DNA from 3 places in the Halomonas sp. A020 genome. Region 3 is predicted to be linked to each of the others. Evidence: riboswitches for the same ligand, from Rfam matches in the RefSeq annotation. Region 3 holds a riboswitch; each other region holds the start of a gene.
The links. A riboswitch is a leader RNA that binds a small molecule or an ion and turns the genes downstream of it on or off. The one in region 3 is predicted to bind thiamine pyrophosphate.
Positions count from the first base shown of each region.

Region 1: it holds a riboswitch for thiamine pyrophosphate, as region 3 does, so the genes downstream of both, FRH_RS00700 (sodium:solute symporter) here and thiM (hydroxyethylthiazole kinase) in region 3, are expected to answer to the same signal.
Region 2: it holds a riboswitch for thiamine pyrophosphate, as region 3 does, so the genes downstream of both, tenA (thiaminase II) here and thiM (hydroxyethylthiazole kinase) in region 3, are expected to answer to the same signal.

Region 1 is NZ_AP022850.1:136,192-142,823, forward strand. Features, by position in the region: gene FRH_RS00690 (magnesium transporter CorA family protein) at 1-958, opposite strand, end outside; gene FRH_RS00695 (diguanylate cyclase) at 976-2,406, opposite strand; gene FRH_RS00700 (sodium:solute symporter) at 2,481-3,860, opposite strand; TPP riboswitch at 3,850-3,953, opposite strand; gene FRH_RS00705 (peroxidase-related enzyme) at 4,019-4,609, opposite strand; gene FRH_RS00710 (hypothetical protein) at 4,790-5,479, shown strand; gene FRH_RS00715 (CoA-acylating methylmalonate-semialdehyde dehydrogenase) at 5,523-6,632, opposite strand, start outside.
Region 2 is NZ_AP022850.1:2,263,253-2,269,884, reverse strand. Features, by position in the region: gene FRH_RS10500 (hypothetical protein) at 376-576, opposite strand; gene FRH_RS10495 (ImmA/IrrE family metallo-endopeptidase) at 690-1,277, opposite strand; gene FRH_RS10490 (hypothetical protein) at 1,279-1,764, opposite strand; TPP riboswitch at 2,152-2,303, shown strand; gene tenA (thiaminase II) at 2,385-3,053, shown strand; gene thiC (phosphomethylpyrimidine synthase ThiC) at 3,077-4,993, shown strand; gene FRH_RS10475 (NAD(P)-dependent alcohol dehydrogenase) at 5,011-6,090, opposite strand; gene FRH_RS10470 (CsbD family protein) at 6,234-6,419, opposite strand; gene FRH_RS10465 (DUF2955 domain-containing protein) at 6,526-6,632, opposite strand, start outside.
Region 3 is NZ_AP022850.1:1,512,295-1,518,926, forward strand. Features, by position in the region: gene FRH_RS07025 (class III extradiol ring-cleavage dioxygenase) at 1-646, opposite strand, end outside; gene FRH_RS07030 (DoxX family protein) at 703-1,110, opposite strand; gene FRH_RS07035 (LysR family transcriptional regulator) at 1,201-2,121, opposite strand; gene thiE (thiamine phosphate synthase) at 2,118-2,732, opposite strand; gene thiM (hydroxyethylthiazole kinase) at 2,722-3,531, opposite strand; TPP riboswitch at 3,556-3,647, opposite strand; gene FRH_RS07050 (hypothetical protein) at 3,697-4,041, opposite strand; gene FRH_RS07055 (DUF2237 domain-containing protein) at 4,166-4,540, opposite strand; gene gloA (lactoylglutathione lyase) at 4,732-5,265, shown strand; gene FRH_RS07065 (DUF6164 family protein) at 5,268-5,633, shown strand; gene FRH_RS07070 (cupin domain-containing protein) at 5,630-6,307, opposite strand; gene FRH_RS07075 (zinc ABC transporter substrate-binding protein) at 6,447-6,632, opposite strand, start outside.

The DNA of each region.
Region 1 (6,632 bases), 1.4 Mb from region 3:
GTTTCCGTTTGAACAGCCAAATGAGCACCCCACCAATCCCTAGCATGGCTCCCCAAACGAAAAAGTAGCCGTACTGATAGCTCAGTTCTGGCATGTACTCGAAGTTCATGCCGTAAATACCGGCGATAAAGGTTAGCGGGACGAAAATAGCGGTAATCACCGTCAACACCCGCATGGTGATGTTCAACTGGTGTGATGAAATGGAGATATAGCCGTCGACGAGATCGCCACAAATGTCGTAGTACATTTGCGTTAGGGTGTAGAGTCGCTCGAAACGCTCTTCGACATCGGTTATGGCATGCAGCGTTTCGCTCTCGCCTCGCGGCAAGTGCGCGTAGTCGTACGCCGTCAGCTCTTGGGTGATGCCTTTGTGATAGCTGAAGATCCGGCGCATTTTGACCAGACGCGAGCGATACGTGGTGATTTTACGCATCAACACGTCGTTACCATTGTCTAGCAGCTCGTCCTCGAGATCACTGAGCTCCGTTTCGAACTCCAGCAAGCTATCGATATAAAAGCCCGCCGAGGTGTACATCACTCTCAGTGCCACCTGCTCGGGTGACTGGGCCAATAGCGTTTTACCGTGCTCATTGAGTAAGCGTTCGATACTCATCGCCTCGCCGGGGTGCAAGGTCACCAAAAAGCGCTCGCCGACGAAGAAACAGATCTGCTGAGGTACGAAGTTTAGCTGGGCATCGAACGAGGAAATGCCGCGATAGATGATCAGCGTGTGATTGTCGAACTCTTCGATTTTCGGGGGATGGCGCTCTTTGTGGGCGTCTTGTATGGCCATCGGGTGACACTCGAAGCGCTCCAGTATCTCACGCTCCTGCGCTTCGCTCTCTCCTTTCATGTCGACCCACAAGTGTGCTGTGGGCATGCGCATCCACTCGTCCATCAGGCGAATGTCGCCCTCGCGCACGTCGCCCTCTGGGGTGGTCAATAGACAACGAATCATACTCGTCCTTGGGTTCGTTAATGGGGGGCAGACGTATCCGCCGGACGTGCCAGCGCGATACGCGCTTTGCCTGCGCGTTTGGCGTTGTACATGGCCTCATCGGCGCGCTTCAATAACTCCTGAGGTGTCTCCGCCGCGTCGTGGACGAACAGCGCCACACCAATGCTGGTACTTACTTGCAGGGTCACGCCACCTGCGCTGAGCGGCTCCTCGATCACCTCGATCAGCTTATGGGCCAGCGGCTCCGGTGCGTCGATGGTCACCCCCTCGAGCAGCACGACGAACTCATCTCCCGCCCATCGGGCAACGAAATCCGTCTCGCGGACGGTTCGCTGAAGACGGCTCGCGATGTCGCGCAGCAGCTCGTCCCCCATGGCATGGCCGTGCTGATCGTTAATGCGTTTGAATCCATCGAGGTCTAGAAACAGCACGGCCAGCGGTGCGAGCGTACGGCGTACCCGTGCCATTGCCTCCGGCAGACGCTCATCTAGGGCGCGGCGGTTGGGCAAACGGGTGAGCACGTCTTCTCGGGCCTGCTGGTCGCGTAGGCGCTCTAGCTGCTGGCGTTCGGTAATGTCGTGAATGAACAAGCTGCGGCGTGGGCGGCCATTCACCTCGAAACGCTTCAGTCGCACCTCGACCGGCAAGCGAACGCCATCGCGCCGTAGGGCTTCTCCGGTCACCGGCATGGCGACATCGTCACTGGTGATTCCGTCGGGAAACATGAGCGATGTAATCGGCCGAGTGAGGACTTCTTTGCGACGCCAGCCGAACATGGTCTCGGCTGCATGGTTCCAATCCAGCACGCGCCCCTGCTCATCGACGCTTAAATAGGCATCATATGCCGACTCGATCACCAGATTGAGTTCGCGGGTTCGCTGCTCGATACGCTGCTCGAGGCTTTGATGCAGCGCCGTGAGCGCCTGCTGAGTGGCGGCACGAATCTTCTGCTCGTTGATGAGCCGTTCGCGCAGGTGGATTTCGCCAATCACGATATCGGCCAAATCTTGCATCGCAGCCTTTTCTTGGTCACTTAAGCTGCGTGGCTGGCTGTCCATGGCGCAAAGCGATCCGAGGACCAGCCCTTGTGAACTACGCAGCGGTATCCCGGCATAAAAACGGATGCCGCCAGGTGTCATCACGTAGGGATTGGTCACGAAGCGTGCATCTTGCTGAGCGTCTTCGACCACTAGCGGCTCATCTTCGAGTACCGTGTAAGCACAAAACGCGACGTCCCTAGGTGTTTCCGATACCGCCATGCCCACTTGAGACTTGAACCACTGACGATCGGTGTCGATCAGACTGATGGTAGATTTAGGAACGCCGAGCAGCACGGTGACCAATCGCGTGATCCGATCGAAAACGGGCTCGTTTGGCGTATCCAGGAGGGCCAGTTCGTTAAGCGCAGCCAAACGGGCAGTTTCGTTGGGGGGTAACAGGTGGCTCATGGCGATCACACCTAAATGGTCATCAAACCCTTAACAGCATAACGCGAAACGAAATGTCCTGCTTAACGCCTTGATTAACGGACTTCGACACGTTGACGGCTCACCAGAGCTAACGCCACACTGACCGCTGTTGAGAGTAGCAGCGCCCCTACGAACGGGCCTAACGTCGGTACGCTACCGGGGAACGTGGCGGCCATTACCCCTGCGCTGACGCTGCCCTGATCGATCCAGCCAGGCAGCACGGCCCCTACGAGCCCCGCCAATCCGCCGCTTATTGCTGCCATCGGTGTCATACGCTGCCACAAGCCCAGCAGCACCGGCACCACGATCGCTGCACACAGCAGATCGGCAATCAAAAATAGCCGCAGCACGGAGAGCCCTTGCAAGGCAATCACGATCACAGGCAGCATGATCGCCACGGTGAGCCAGCGCGCCTTGTTGAGGGCCTCGGCCCGGTGACCATTGGCCCACAGCGACGCAATGCCGTTTTGTAAGGTGTCGACGCTCGAGGTGACCAGCGTGACGGCCAGTACCAATGAAGGCAGCGTGATCCATACCGGGGCATCACTAAGCAGCGCAAAAAACGGCATGGGCGGCTCGCCGAGACTGACCCCGCTCATCGCTGCCATGATACCTACGCCACCGATCACCATGACGACCAGTACGGTCAAGCCGCCACCCAACCAGGCACCGCGCCCCAGGCTCGCGTCGTCTTGGGCCGCCCATACCCGCTGCCAATAGCCTTGGTGAAACAAGTTAGCCGCCGTCACGGCGATCACCAGCGTCAACGCCACGCTGAGCGAGCTGCCGATGGGGAGCGACGGGAGTTGTGCGTCATTCGGCATACTGGGCAGTCGCCAGAGCGTCACGCTGGCGACGGCGAGCAGCAGCGCCAAAAGCAGCCACGCTTGCCAGCGGTCGGTGGCCAAGCTTGCCCGCAGCCCGCCCATGACGGTGTACACCAGCGTGGTGAGCGCCACCCCGATGATCACCACAGCGGGAGGCACGTCGGAGAGTAGCGCGGTAATCGCCCCGATGGCGGTGAGTTCAGCAGCCAGGAAGCAGCCCATGTAAGCCACGGAAACGAGCGCCACGAAATGGCGTACCCCCTTGCCGTAGCAGGCGTCGGCAAACTCGGCAATGCTGCGTCCCTCGGGCAGTGCTTGGCGTATCTTAGGCCCGTAGAGACCCAAAACGATGAACGGCAGCGCCGAGCCAAGGGCATAGCCCAGTAGCGCCACGGGCCCTACGAATGCGCCGATTTCAGGGGGTGCAAAGAGTATCCAAGCCCCCATACCGGACGCCAAAAAGGAGAGCCCCAGGGTGGCCGACGTTTGCGAATTACGGGCGGTGACATAATCATCCAGCGAGCCGCCACTGAAACGTGCCCGAAGACCCAGAAAAGCAAAGCAGCATAACGCTGCGCCTAACACGAAAGACGTTAGGTAAGGCATGTCGCGCTTCCTCCGCCGGTACGAACCGGATCAGGTTCCAGGGTCTGCGTTGCGCGCATTCTCAGCCCCATTGGGGCTCCCCTGGCGACAGTGAGTGGAGGCAGTATCCTCAATCAAAGTGGTGCGTTAGTAAAGCCTTGCCCATGGGGCCGGGCTGCTTATTCCACTTTCTTGGGGACACGCCCCATCAGGTAAAACTCGGCGTTGGGCGGTGTTCCAGCTAGTGTCACCAAGCGGTTGGACATGCCAAAAAACGCGGCAATGGCACCGATGTCCCAGCAATCATCCAGTGTGAACCCCACTGCCTCTAAACGCGCCTGCCATTCGTCTGAAAACTCGCCCAGATCGATGGCACTGTGCAGTGCAAAGTCGAGCATCAACCGATGACGCTCGCTCAATCCCGCCACACGATGGTTGATGGCGATATTATCGGCCAGTAACGGATCTTTACTGTAGATACGCACCAGCGCGCCATGGGCGACGACACAGTACAAGCAGCGATTGCGGGCACTGGTCGCAACGACAATCATCTCTTTCTCTGCTTTGGTCAGCGTCTCCGATGGTCGCTCCATCAACGCATCGTGATACGCAAAAAAAGCGCGAAACTCGTCGGGTCGGTGAGCCAACATCAAAAATACGTTGGGCACGAAGCCCGCTTTCTCCTGCACGGCCAACATGGCTTCCCGAATATCATTGGGAACATTATCCAGAGTGTCAGGAAGTTTGAACCGACTGATCGATGCAGCCATAAAGGCTCCTTTTTTATTTTGAAGTAGAGTCCCACTACCAACTCACTTTTATCCGTAACAAATTGCTAACTAAAGACTCTTTTCATATGGCTTTACGCTCGCCATACTTTTAGTGATCTAATGTCATAAAAGCCGTACGCTATTCGGCTAGCCAAGCGGCGTACTTACAGGGAAACCACCATGTCATACTCCGAAGCAAAAGAGCACACGCCAGGGCGTTTGCATGAACTGTTCGCAGACCCGTACCGTGCGTTCGAGAACGATACGGATGAGCGTCAGTTGCATATCCGTGTCATGCTTCACACCCTGCTGGCCCAGCCTATGCAGCGCGGCCTGGTCACGCTTCGTGTGATTCACGGCTGGGAGAACGGTGGTTTCGAACCTGCCGACCTACAGCATGCCGATTTTACGCTGCACAACCTGCAAGATTTCGAGGCGGCGGCCACCTCCTTTCACGCGGCGGCGGAACGAAATGCCCCCCTACCCGCAGATCAAACCGCTATTCTCGCGGCTCCCCTGGCCGATGCCATTGCCGATGCCGAAGCAGAAGGCAACGCGCTCACCGACGATATTCGTGCCACACCGGCTCGCTGGCCCGCGTTCGAGGGTGGGCTTGCCCTCTACACTCTGTTCAAAATGTACCATCGCCTCGTATATGGCGAGGACGATACCTACCGTTGCTCACAATGTGAGACCCCCCACGGCCTTCGTGAAATTCATGAATTTCACCTCGAAGAGGGAGAATTCGCGCTGCTGGCGCCCGTTCGCGATGAGCAGGAGGCGCCCTACCTGCTCGTACTACACGAGAGCCAGCTTGGCCCCATAGGCCAACTGCTCTCGGAGAGCTTGCCGCTATTTCAGGACGTGTGAAGGTCGCCTCCTCTACCGAGGAGGCGCAGCGCGTTGCCGCTCGCTATAGCGAGATCGTGCTATTGATACCGCTAGAGACGTTTTCGGGCTCGAACCAGCGGGCAGTGACCGTTTTGGTCTGCGTCCAGAACGCAATCGCCTGTTTACCGTTAGGCCCTAGGTCGCCCAGCTTCGACGCCCGAGAACCGGTAAAGCTAAAGTAGGCGACCGGCACCGGAATGGGCACGTTTATGCCAATTTGGCCGACGTCGATGTCGGTCTCGAAGCGTCGCGCGACCCAGCCCGAGTTCGTAAAGATCGAGGTGCCATTGCCATTCGGGTTGGCGTTAATGAAAGCGATGGCGTCGTCCAGCGTTTCGACGTTGACGACACACAGCACCGGCCCAAAAATTTCCTCACGATAGATCGTCATGTCTGCCGTCACATCGGAAAACAGAGTCGGCCCGACGAAATTACCGTCTGGGTAGCCGTCGACCGTGTAGCCGCGCCCATCGACCAGCAGCGTAGCACCCTCCTTCTCACCTGCCGTAATCAAACGCTCGACCCGCCCCTTGGCTTGCGGAGAGACCAGTGGCCCCAGATCGGCCTCGCGCTGGGTGCCGGGTCCCACGGTCATACCGCGCGCGCCGGCTTCGATGTCTTTGATCCACTCGCGCGCTTCCCCCACCAGCACGACCACCGAGTTCGCCATGCAGCGCTGACCGGCGGCACCAAAGGCAGAGCCCAGCAGGCTATCGATGGCTTGACTACGGTTGGCATCCGGCATGACGACACAGTGGTTTTTTGCACCCATCATGGCCTGCATACGTTTGCCAGCAGCGGCCGCACGGTTATAAAGCAGCGACCCCACATGGGTCGAACCGATGAACGACAGCGCCTTGATATCTTGATGGTCGGCAATTTGATTGGCGACGTCAGGCCCACCGTGCACGACGTTCAATACCCCAGCCGGAATACCCGCTTCATGTGCCAGTTCCACGAGCCGCATGGTAGAACTCGGGTCTTGCTCGGAAGGCTTCAAGACGAAGGTGTTTCCGGTTGCAATCGCCAACGGGAACATGAAACAGGGCAGCATGATTGGAAAATTGAAGGCGGTAATGCCCGCCCCCACACCCAGCGGCTGATGCATGGTATAGACGTCCACCTCGTTGGC
Region 2 (6,632 bases), 750 kb from region 3:
TTCTAGCAATACGTCTTTAAACTCACTGCATGATCTCTTTTCTGCTAGTTTTTTTCAGCAGATTATTTGTCAGTTTTCTCCCATTCTCGAACTCTTCAGTGTCATTTAAAAATCTATGATCAGAGAGCCAAAATCAGCCCGACTCTACAATTCCAAATAACCCACCAAGATCCGTATAGTGGCTGATTGTCTCGCCAGTATAGAAAAACAAATCCATGTCGAAGTGTTTTGGTGATCCTCTATTAAACTGGGCTCTTAAAAAACCAAAGACACATTGCTTTGGATCACTGATATCCATAACTTGTAATTCCTAAAGTGCTAACGAGGCTGTAGAAAACCCGGTTTCGAGCAGTCCCCACCACCTCTCGTCCTAATTTACTTACTCAGCCGGTCATCTGGCTGAGTAATCTTAATATCGGCATTTAGCCACTTGAGCACCCAGCTAAAGCTTGTTGATCGAGCTTGTGCTTGCAGGTAGTGCACGGCGTGTTCAAAGGTGCTTGGCTGGAGCTGATCTTGGTAGTTAATCACCACCATGGCATTTTGATCGTAGTTATAAGGCTTGAAGCGCGGCATACTGACCACTCCTCGTTTGTTTTCTCGATCCTACCAAAACTTAGCTGTCAGTGGGCTTTTTCTACAAGCTCAACGCCATGCTCAGCGGCACACCTTTGGCGTGCTCAATGTAACTATTTGTTGTTTTTTATCGCGCCTATGTTTTTTAATCGGAATTTCATTGCAGGCTCCGAAACGTTGAACAAGGAGGCCATTCTTTCTATAAACAAATCAACAGACATTGCTTGTCCACCTGATTCTATTTCGTATTTATCAATTATTTCATTACCATATTTCTTTAGTAACGACATGGGCATTAACAACTGTGCAGCGAAGTTATTTGCCTCATACTCCTTTGAATCCCAATATGAATCTTTTCGGTTTAGTGTTTTATTGGTATCGATAAACTCTCGAACTCCAATATCGGGATCAATGTGCTGAATCAAATGCCCTATTTCATGTGCTATAGTAAATCTTTTTCTGGGCTCATAATTATTTTCAAGAGGATTCAACCATATTCGCGCATGGTTATTTCGGATTGAAACAGAACCAGCCGTACTTATTTTTTCGATATCAACAGAAATATCCAATCTTGCACCTACTAATTCAACAATCTTCTCCACATCAATAGGAGGTTGAACATCAAAGCCATGATCTTCCTTTAAGCATTCAAGAAACTCTTTGGCAGATAGTTTATGGTACTTCGTAAATTCTAGTTTCATTTTACACCTCATCCTCATTCGACAACTTGGATGAAAAATCAACTTTCTCCTCCCCCTCCGAGGTGCGTAACTTTATTTCATCTTCCACACGAGCCTGGACTAGCTGATGTAGCTTATCTGAAATAACTTCGTGCGCGGAGAGCTCTCTTACAAACCTATCTGCCAAAGTCGAATCTTTATCCAAGGATTCAAACAAATCCCGCATATTCTCCCTTATTTCTTTTTCCTTGCTTATCCCAAACCATTTTGCAAAATATATCCCAGTACCTGTTACTATTATCGTAATCAGAACAAATATAAACGTTGTAAAAACAATATACGTATTTGCAATAGCAATAACGTCCGACCCATTATTAGGGTTAAGCAAAGCATTATTTTGTTGGAACAGTTCAACTATCGGGTGACCAAGAAGCATAACTAATACACCTCCTAATAACCCAGCAAGAAATCCCACAAATAAATTAACTGTACCAAATAGTGTATTCATGACTGATGCTCTTTTTCTAGAAATAACAGTAAATATACGCCCCTCTGCATCACCTCAGTGAACGTGTGGGCACATTTATTGAGGTTATGTGATCACGAAATTGACTCTACCCCATTGATTCTTCAGTGTGCAAAGAGAATTTCGGCGGCATACCCAAAACGCGTATACTTGCGCGTTTTGCCATACTCAAAACACTGTATATATAAACATTATACACTAGGAGGTGCTCTCATGAAACTGATGGTACCAGTAACAGTAATTCTGAGGGCAAGCACTATAGCCTACGCATTGAGAAAACCTATTGCTGCTGAGTAAGTATTTGTATTGGTGTTCACTTCAAGGCTCCCCCTTGCATCTCCCCCACCCGCCTCCTACACTCCACCCACGAACAGCTTGACGGGGTGCCGGTGATATCCGGCTGAGATGGCGCAGGGTGGGCTTTTGGCTACCGAGCGCTGGTCCCGCTGAACCTGATCCGGCTAATGCGCTGCTTTGAACGTGGCGCGGGTACCGGCGTAGGGATCAAGCGATGGCCGCGGTGCTCCTTTACGCCACCCTTCCGTGCCATTCCCTCGATCTTTCTCGCCCGCCCTCCGGATCATTACCACCGGAGGCACACAATGGGCTACCGCTTTACCGATCTCACTACCGCTTGCCATGACGATTGGCGCGCCTACATCGAGCACGATTTCGTGCGCCAGCTGGGCAACGCCACGCTACCTGAGGCGTCGTTTCGCCACTACCTGAAGCAGGATTACCTGTTCTTGATCCACTTCGCCCGCGCCTACGCGCTGGCCGCCTATAAAAGCCCCACCCTGGCGGATTTGCGCCAGGCCCACGAGGGCCTGAAAGCCATTGTGGATGTGGAGCTGGGCCTGCACGTGGGCTTTTGCCAGGAGTGGGGCATCAGCGAGCAAGCGCTTGCCGAACTCCCCGAAACCCGCGCTACGCTGGCCTACACCCGCTATGTGCTGGACACCGGCAATCGCGGCGACCTGCTGGATTTGCACGTGGCGCTGGCCCCGTGCCTGGTGGGCTACGGCGAAATCGCCAACTGGCTCAACGCGCAGTCTTCTACGCTGCGCGGCGCGCAGAACCCGTTTGATGCCTGGATCGCCATGTACGAAGGCGAGGAGTTTCAGGCCGCCATGCAGGCAGAGCTTGCGTGGCTCGATGCCCGCCTGGCGGATATCGCCCCCGCCCGTTTTGCTGAGCTGAGCAAGATCTTCCGCGATGCCACCCGCCTGGAAATCGACTTCTGGCAGATGGGCCTAGACCTCTCTGAATAACGACCAACAACAAGGACACCGTCATGACCAAGACCGTCAAAAGCAACACCGCCCACTTTTTAGCCGAAACCGCCCAGGTCGATGCCGCCGCCGTTGCGCCGCTGCCCGGCTCGCGCAAGGTGTACGTGGAAGGCTCACGGCCGGATATTCGCGTGCCGTTTCGGGAAATCACCCTCTCGCCCACCAAGACCAGCGGCGTGGATGAGCAGAACCCGCCGCTTTTGGTGTACGACACCTCCGGCCCCTGCACCGACCCCAACGCCCGCATCGATTTGCGCCAGGGCCTGCCAGAGCTGCGCCGGGCATGGATCGAAGAGCGCAACGACACCGAGTTTTTAGATGGCCCCACCAGCCAGTTTGGCCAGCGCCGCGCCAACGACCCTACCCTTGCCCAGCTGCGCTTTGATTTAAGCCGCACCCCGCGCCGGGCGAAAGCGGGCAAGAACGTGACCCAGCTGCACTACGCCCGCCAGGGCATCATCACGCCGGAAATGGAGTTCATTGCCCTGCGGGAAAACCAGCGCCGCCAAGCGTTGGGAACGGCAGAAGTAGAGCGCATTCTGGGCCATCAGCATGCGGGCCAGAGCTTCGGCGCCAGCCTGCCCAAGGAGATCACCCCGGAGTTCGTGCGCGATGAGGTGGCTCGCGGGCGGGCGATCATTCCCAACAACATCAACCACCCGGAAAGCGAGCCGATGATCATTGGCCGCAACTTCCTGGTGAAGATCAACGGCAACCTGGGCAACTCGGCGGTCACCTCTTCCATCGAGGAAGAAGTGGACAAGATGACCTGGGGCATCCGCTGGGGGGCGGATACCATCATGGACCTCTCCACCGGCCAGAACATCCATGAAACCCGCGAGTGGATCATCCGCAACTCGCCGGTGCCGATTGGCACGGTGCCCATCTATCAGGCGCTGGAGAAGGTCAACGGCATTGCCGAAAACCTCACCTGGGAAATCTTCCGCGATACGCTGATCGAGCAGGCGGAGCAGGGGGTGGATTACTTCACCATCCACGCGGGGGTGTTGCTGCGCTACGTGCCGCTCACCGCCAACCGTGTCACCGGCATCGTCAGCCGTGGCGGTTCCATCATGGCGAAGTGGTGCTTGTATCACCATCAGGAGAGCTTCCTGTACACCCACTTTGAGGAGATCTGCGAGATCTGCAAGCAGTACGATGTGGCGTTCTCACTGGGCGACGGCCTGCGCCCCGGCTCCATTGCCGATGCCAACGATGAAGCGCAGTTTGCTGAACTCGAAACCTTGGGTGAACTGACCAAGATTGCTTGGAAGCACGACGTGCAGGTGATGATCGAAGGCCCCGGCCACGTGCCCATGCACCTGGTGAAAGAGAACATGGACAAGCAGCTAGAGTGCTGCGACGAAGCGCCCTTCTATACGCTTGGCCCGCTGGTGACGGATATCGCCCCCGGCTACGACCACATTACCTCGGGCATTGGGGCGGCGATGATTGGCTGGTTTGGCTGCGCGATGCTCTGCTACGTGACGCCGAAAGAGCACCTGGGCCTGCCCAACAAGGACGACGTCAAAACCGGTATCATCACCTACAAGATTGCCGCCCACGCGGCGGATTTGGCCAAGGGCCACCCGGCGGCCCAGCGTCGCGACAACGCCCTTTCCAAGGCGCGCTTCGAATTCCGCTGGGAAGACCAGTTCAACCTGGGGCTGGACCCGGACACCGCCAGGGAATACCACGATGAAACCCTGCCGAAGGACTCCGCCAAGGTAGCCCACTTCTGCTCCATGTGCGGGCCGAAGTTCTGCTCCATGAAGATCAGCCAGGAAGTACGCGACACCTACCGCGACCGCACCCCGGAAAACGCCGCTGAAAGCGACGCCGAAGCAGTTAAGCGCGGTATGCAGGAGCAGGCGGAGAAATTCCGCCGGGAAGGTAGCGAGCTGTACCAAGAGGTATAGCCCGCTACCGGTGGCGCTTAGCCAGCGCTAAGCGCCACTTTTAGCACGCCATCGCGCTGGTGGGAGAAGAGGTCGTAGGCTTCCACGATCTCCTCCAGCGCGTAGCGGTGCGTAACTAGCGGGCCCAGATCTATGCGGCCTGATGCGATCATGCTCATCAGCCTGCGCATGCGCTCTTTGCCGCCCGGGCACAGCGAGGTAATGATTTTATGATCGCCCAGCCCTGCACAAAACGCACCCAGCGGAAGGGTGAGGTCTTCGGAGTAGACCCCCAGGCTCGAGAGCGTGCCGCCGGGTTTTAGCACCCGTAGCGCGGCCTCAAAAGTTTGCTGTAGGCCCAGCGCTTCGATGGCGGCGTCTACCCCCCGACCACCGGTGAGTTTCAGCACCTCTTCCACCACATCGACCTTGCGGAAATCCAGCGTTACATCCGCGCCCATCTGCTTGGCCATGTGCAGGCGCTCATCCACACCGTCTACGGCGATAATCATGCCCGCCCCCCGCAGCCGCGCGCCTGCGGTGGCGCACAGGCCAATTGGCCCTTGGGCAAACACCACCACCGTATCGCCTATTTTAATGCCTGCGGATTCCGCACCGGCAAACCCCGTCGACATAATGTCTGGGCACATCAGCACCTGTTCGTCGGTTAGGCCATCGGGGACGGGCGAGAGGTTCGCTTGGGCATCGGGCAACAGCAGGTACTCCGCCTGGGCACCATCGATGGTGTTCCCAAAGCGCCAGCCGCCCATGGGCTTGTAGCCGTGGCTGTGGTGGCCGCCATCCTGTGCACAACAACCGTCCTGGCAGGCGTAAGAGGTGAAACTGGGGCAAATCGCGCCAGCAATCACCCGCTGGCCTTCTTGGTAGCCTTTGACGTTGGCACCGAGTTTTTCAATCACCCCCACGGGCTCGTGGCCGATGGTTAAACCGCGCTCTACCGGGTATTCGCCTTTTAAGATATGAACATCGGTACCACAGATGGTGGTGGTGGTGATGCGCATCAGGGCATCGTTCGGACCAATCTCGGGGATGGGTTTATCGTCGATTTCGATGCGGCCGGGTTCAACGAAAATTGCCGCTTTCATCATGGTAGGCATGGGGCACGTCCTCAGTGAGGGGAGTCATGACACATTGCCATTAAGCGTGAAATAGCAGCCGCAAATCGTGCGCTGGGTCACGTAAAGTGCCAAAACAGCCACCGGAGCCTGGGCTCCGGTGGTTGATGGGGTGCCATCGAGAATTACTTTTTCTTCTTGGCCCCCTCCTTGGCATCGCCTTTGCCTTTTTGCAGTTCGCCTTTGGCTTGCTGGGCTTTGCCTTTGGCTTCGGTTTTGCTGCTGCCGGTGGCCTTACCGGCGGCTTCTTTGGCTTTCCCGGCGGCTTTGTTGGCCGCGCCTTTCACTTTGTCTTCTTTGCCACTTGCCATGACGAACACCTCTAATCCGTTAGGAGGGAAAAGGCCGCTCGTCGCGTGCATGGGACATCGACGGCGGCTCTTTTCAGCGTAGTGCGTCGTTAAAAAATTACCTCAACTACTTTTCGGGCAGGCGAGTAGGTTCCCAGCGGTTGAGCAGATAGTGCAGACAAATCATCACCGATAGCGTGCCGATCAGCGCTATGCTCATGGACGAAAAGCGAT
Region 3 (6,632 bases):
GAAGCGGCTGAAAGTGCTCGGGTGTGGGGTGATTACGTTCAGCATCGGGGCCGCGTTGCCAGTGGATGAGTGCATCGCGGTCATCTTCTCGCAGCCTTGCATGCACCCACTCGGCGAAACGCTCGACCCAAGCCGGCACTTGACTGCCCTGAGCCTGCAGCTCGTAGAGATTGTGGGTCAAGCTGCCCGAACCGATCACCAGGATACCCTCCTGACGCAGCGGTGCGAGCTGCTCGCCCAGGGCGATCAACTCGCTAGCACCCCAGTGGCTGGGCAGCGATAGCGATACCACCGGTATATCGGCATCCGGATACATCAGTGACAGTGGCACCCACGCGCCGTGATCAAGTCCGCGCTCCGTCTCCGTGGCGCCTAGCTGTTGGGCCAAACGTTTGGCCAAGACGGGTTCCCCAGGCGCTGGGTACTGCACGGCAAACAGGGCGTCGGGAAAACCGCCAAAATCGTGGATAGTCGTAGGTGTCGCGCTGCGGCTCACCTGCAACCGTTCGGTCTCCCAGTGTGCTGAAACCACCACGACGGCCTTGGGTCGCAGAGTGCGGCCCAGCTCCTTCAAGAAGTGATGGGCTGGGGTGGGGGTGAGCGCCAGCATGGGAGAGCCATGGGAAATGAAGAGACTCGGTAACATAGGATACGCTCCAGTCAATGGGCCTGCCAACGTGTGATTCTCGGCAGGCCATTGGATTATGACAGTCGGCGGCTGATGACGAAGCTTCCGCTGCCCAGGCCGGCTTGCACCAGGAGGGCCACGGCCCAGAACACTGGGAACTCCCAGCCGCCGCCGGGATTGGAGAAGACCCAGCCGTTACCGAGGTGTACCCAGGCGGCGCCGAGCAGCACCGGTACTAGCGCCAGACTCACCCAGCGGGTGTATAGGCCCAGCACCAGGGCCAAGCCTCCGCCGACTTCGGCGGCAATGGTCAAGTAAGCCATGAAACCGGGCAGGCCAAGCGATTCGAAGTAGCCCACCGTGCCAGGAAGCGTAAACACGAACACTTTCATCAGGCCGTGAGCCAGGGCCATCCCACCTAGGCTAACGCGCAGTAGGGCGGTCGCATGAAGGATTGTCGTCGGGGTAGATAACGTCGTCATAGCACTCTCTCGCGTTTTGAGCATCACCATGGATGCGATGATGCTACTGTAGGCCAGCAAGAGAAGAAGATAATCTAACCGATGAGCACTTTACTGTTGCGATATACGCGATAATCCAAGCCCCTGTTCCCATATGGGTGGGTCGCCCCAGGCATCGGCCAACTGATCGATGAAGTGCGCTACCTTGGCGGGTAGAAAACGCCGTGCGGGGTAGAGGGCGTGTATGTCTAGGTAGGTCGGCGGTAGGTCTAATAGAAGCGGCACCAAGTGTCCCCGCTGGATGCTCTCATGAATCAGAAAACTGGGTTGCTGGGCGATGCCTAATCCCGCTTCTGCGGCATGGGTCAACATATCCCCATTATTGCTCTCCAGCGGCCCCGTGACGCTAACGTACTGCTGGCCGAAGCGCCAGTCGCCGCTGTTCTGCCCGCTGCGGTAGCGCAGGCAGTGGTGCTGGGTAAGGTCTTCGATGCGCAAAGGCGTGCCGTGCTGCGCTAAATAGCCGGGTGACGCGCACAGCACGAGCTGGCAGCGGGCTAGCCGTCTGGCGATTAGGCTGGAGTCGGGCAGGCTACCGATGCGGATGGCGACATCATAGCCCTCCTCCAACAAGTCTACGCGGCGGTCGTTGAGATCGAGGCGTACGTCGAGTGCGGGGTGCGCCTGCATGAAATTCGCTACCTGAGGCGCGAGATAGCGCGTGCCGAAACTCATGGGACCATTGATACGCAGCCGCCCGCTCACAGTGTGAGTGCCACTGCCGACATCGGCAGCGGCCTCCTCCAACGCCAGCAAAATGGCCTGGGCATGGGCTAAATAGCGCTCTCCCGCATCGGTAAGATGCAGCCGCCGCGTCGTGCGCTGGATCAATCGCGCGCCCAGCGTCTCCTCTAGCGCCATGACCTGCCGCGACACCCGCGTACGTGAAAGATCCAGTGCCTCGGCAGCGCGGGTATAGCTGCCAAGCTCCGCCACTTTGACGAAGGCGGTCAGCTGGTCGAGTCGACTCATGGGGCGCAAAACGCCAGCGCCGCCCGGTAAGGGTCGGGCTGGCCGCAGATCGCAGAAATCACCGCCATCCCTTGGGCACCGGCGGCACTCACTTGGGCGGCGTGCTGCGCCTTTAAGCCGCCAATCGCCACGCTGGGCAACGGGCAGGCGCGCACCAGCTCGGCCAGGCCCTCGAAGCCGATGGGCCGAGCATGATCCTGCTTGCTGGCAGTGGCGAAAATGGGGCCTAACCCGACGTAGTCCAACAGCGCGATGGGCGCGTCACGAAGCTGCGCGAGAGTGTTGATCGACAGTCCTAGAATGGCCTGCGGCCCCAGCGCCTCCCGCGCCTCTAGAACCGCGGTATCGCTCTGGCCAACATGCAGGCCGTCGGCGCCGCTGGCGACGGCCACGGCGAGTCGGTCGTTGATGATCAGCGGCACGTGGGTGCCCGCCAGCAGCCTTTTGAGGCGCTTGGCTTGTTCGATCATCGCCTCGTCGCTGGCATGCTTGTCGCGTAGCTGCACCACGGTCACGCCCCCTTTGACGGCGGCTTCCACCGTCGCTTCGAGGCCCGCTTCCGCGCACAGAGCGGCATCGGTCACCAAATAGAGCGAAAGATCACACGGCATGCAGCGTCTCCACTTGGCTTTGCGACGAAAGATCCTCTGGAGTGAGCTGGTAAAGTGCATCCAGAAACGCGACCTGAAAGCTGCCCGGCCCCTTGGCCTGCTGACCCGCACGATGCCCGGCGATGCCAAAGCACGCCAAGGCGGCCAGCGTCGCGGCCAGCGGGTGCTCGCGGTTGGCGGCAACGAACCCAGCCACCAAGGCGCTCAAGCCACAGCCCAGCGTCGTAACGCGGGGCATCAGCGGATGGCCCCCGGTTAGCCGGACGTGGTGGCTACCATCGGTGATGACATCGGTCTCGCCGGTCATGGCAACGATGCAGCGTTGCCGCTGGGCGAGCGTCATGGCGGCGTGAGTGGCGTCATCGACGGAGGCCGTGGCATCGACCCCACGCCCTTGGCTGGCCAAGCCGGCCAGCGCCATCACTTCCGAGGCATTGGCGCGAATGACGCTGGGGCGATGGGACAGCAGCGCCTGGCACACCCGCTGGCGGAACTCGGTGGCCCCGACGGCGACGGGGTCCAGCACCCAGGGGGTGTCGGTCGTATCGGCCGTGCGCGCCGCCAGCTGCATCGACTCGGCCCAGGGAGCAGAGAGCGTGCCAATATTGATGGAGAGCGCGTTTGCCATCGCGGTAAATTCAGCGACTTCTTCGGCGGCGTGCAGCATGGCAGGCGATGCGCCCGTGGCCAGCAGCAGGTTGGCGGTACTGTTCATGGCCACGTAATTGGTCATGCAGTGAACGAGCGGCGTGGACTCGCGCAGGGCAGCGAGCATATCGCCAAGTGGGTGGTAAGTCATGGTTTCCTCCCGGGTAAGGAGGTGGTGGTAAGCACCACGACTCCCTACGCCGGCGTTATCCGGTTCAGGTTCAAAGGGTGCTTCTCAGCCGTTGAACGGCGCCCCTGTCGTTGGTGGGTACTATCCTAGCCTTGGACGGCGCTGTAAAGCCCGGTCAACAACGCGTCAACGAAACGCGATGCGGGTGCCGTACGTGAGCATTTCGTCAGGGGTGATGGCTCGGCCCTGCACGCCAATCATTTCGTCGCCGCACTGATCGGCAAAGGTCAGCACGCCATGGGTTAAGCCGAGTTGGCCCAGGGCATCGCGAATTTCACCGGTTCCCAGAAAGGTGCTGACGCGACCTTGAGCGTCACATAGGTCCGAGACGCCATTAGCATGGTGAAAACGCACTTTGTAGATGCCATCCATGGACTCGACTTCGACGATGGGGGAGAAGCCATTCTGAATCGCATTGTTCAACTGCTTCAATGTCAGGCGATCGCCAAGGGTCATATCGATAGCTGTCATGACGTGCTCCTATCGGACGCCATTCGCGGGGCATCACGGGTCACTATGTAAAATTGTCGAAATAGAAGTGTAGAAGATTTGCATCATTTTTCCAGGGGCATTCGGGGGCGCCTTTGCCCAGGTATTAATGCACGGCATCTAGCGCATGCTGCTGGAGTTTGACCAGTGGAATGATGTCCAGCGTTCGCTCGTTCGTACCGGACAAAACGACCGGCGGCGCGAGTCCTACCTGTGCCGCTTCGGCCCAGCGGTGCGCGCAAAGACACCAGCGATCCCCGGGTTTCAAACCGGGAAAGCCAAACTCCGGCCGCGGTGTCACCAAGTCGTTGCCTTGCGCCTTGGAGAAGGCCAAAAACTCCTCGGTCACCATGGCGCACACCGAATGGATGCCGACATCGTCTGGCCCTACCCGGCAAAAACCATCGCGATAGAAACCGGTTTTCGGCGAGTGGCAGCAGGGCGTGAGCGGTTCACCCAATACGTTTAGATCACGGGACATAAAGACTCCTCGGGGGCAGGCTGGAATTCTGCGTTCCTCGCCCTCATAACATGGGAAATAACGCCTTCAAAGGCAGTGATGCACAGGCAGCGGGAAGCACGACGCTGTCGCCTAAGCCTTGTACAAAGTCATACGTCCGTCAAAGATTTTGCATCGCGTCAACACAAGCATCATCCAACCAGGAGAGTGTCATGTCGTATCAAGGTGAACAGCATCCGGGGGTGACCCCGGCCGCTTCGCAAACCCAGGGCTTTCGCTTGAACCACACCATGCTGCGGGTCAAAGACCCTGAGCGTGCGCTCGCGTTTTACTCCAAGGTGTTTGGCATGCAGGTGCTGCGCCGTCTGGACTTCGAGGAGATGCAGTTTTCGCTCTACTTTCTGGCCAATGTCGAGGAGAGCGATCACGTGCCGGAAGAGACCCAAGCGCGCACCGCCTGGACCTTCAGCCAGAAAGGCCTGCTAGAGCTGACCCATAACTGGGGCACCGAAAACGAGCAGGACTTTGCCTACCACGACGGTAATGCCGAGCCGCAAGGCTTCGGGCACATCTGTTTTAGCGTGCCGGACTTGGAAGCCGCCCAAGCGTGGTTCGATGAGCACGACGTCACCTTCGTGAAGCGTGCCGACCAAGGCAAAATGAAAGACGTGATCTTCGTCAAAGACGCCGATGGCTACTGGATCGAAGTGATTCAAGCCGACCGTATGGCAGGCATGGGCGATTAACGATGGCTCATCTGCTGTTTCGGTTGCGCCATGTGACCGATGAAGAAGCCATGGAAGTCCGCCAACTGCTGGAAGAACATGGTTTCGACGTGTACGAAACCCAGGCGGGCTTTTTCCGCCTGGGAGTTGATGCCATCTGGCTGCGCGACCCAGCACAGCAAGACGATGCCGAGGCGGTGCTGGCGCGTTACCAGGCCGAGCGATTAGCCAAGGTGCGCCGTGAACACGAAGAGGCGCTGGCGCGTGATGATGCCCCTACGCTGTGGCGACGCTTCATGGCCCATCCGCTTCAAGTCACGCTAGTGATCGTGGCGGTGCTGATGATCGCTCTGCTGACCTTACTGCCGTTCGTAGGACTCGCCCGCTAAACGTCGCACAGCGCGTTAGATAGGTGTCCGCGTTTGACGTACATCATGACCCCCGAGGGTCCAGCGCTAAGCCGCGGGGCAGCCCCCGGGGGATAGCGGCACCAGCTACCTGCCGGGTACTCGGTGTCTGCGTCGCGTAGCGAGCCCTCCAGTACGAACAGCTCCAAGCCGCCCGGCAGCGCCGGATAGTCGATAATGACCTCGCCTTCCCAACGCTCTAGGCTGACGCGTTCATGTTGATAGGTGTGCAGCATTTTGTAGGTGATGCCTGGCCGACGGTCGGGCTGCCAGGGCAGGCGGTGGGCGGGAATGGCGAGTTGGAGCAGGTCGTTTTCATCGAACTGATGAAGTTTCACCAGGATCAGCGCACCCTCGTCGCCAATGCGCGGCGTGTGTCCCGTGCCGATGGGGTTGCGTAGATAGCTGCCCGCTGGGTAACGGCCATGCTCATCGGCAAACACGCCTTCGAGCACCAAAATTTCCTCACCGCCTTCGTGGGTATGGCGGCTGAACTGGCTGTTGGGCGCGTAGCGCACCAGGCTCGTGGCGCGGGCCACCTCATCGCCAATGCGATCCAGCATCATACGTTCGACACCTGCGCTAGGCGAGGCCACCCAGTGATACTGTTCCGGCGTGACACAGGCAAAGTGGCTAAAGTCGGCGTTTAGGCGCATGGTCGTGGCTCTTTGCGGTGAAGTAAACAGTGAACAGTGGCAGCGGCGCTGTGGGTGTCAGTCTCCCCATCCCGCCAGCAAAATGCAATGCAAAAAAATACCGCCCTAATGGGGCGGTATAGGGCCTTGCCGGCCTGGTCTAGTGGCGATGACCATGATCGTCGTGGTCGTGGTCGTGGTCGTGGTCGTGGTCGTGGTCGTCATGACCATGAGCTTCATGGCCCGGAGTAGCTAGGGCATCGTGCAGCACCCGGGCGTTATGGCGCATCATGCCAAGGTAGGTGCTGGCATCACCTTCACTGGCCAGCGCATCGGCATACAGCGT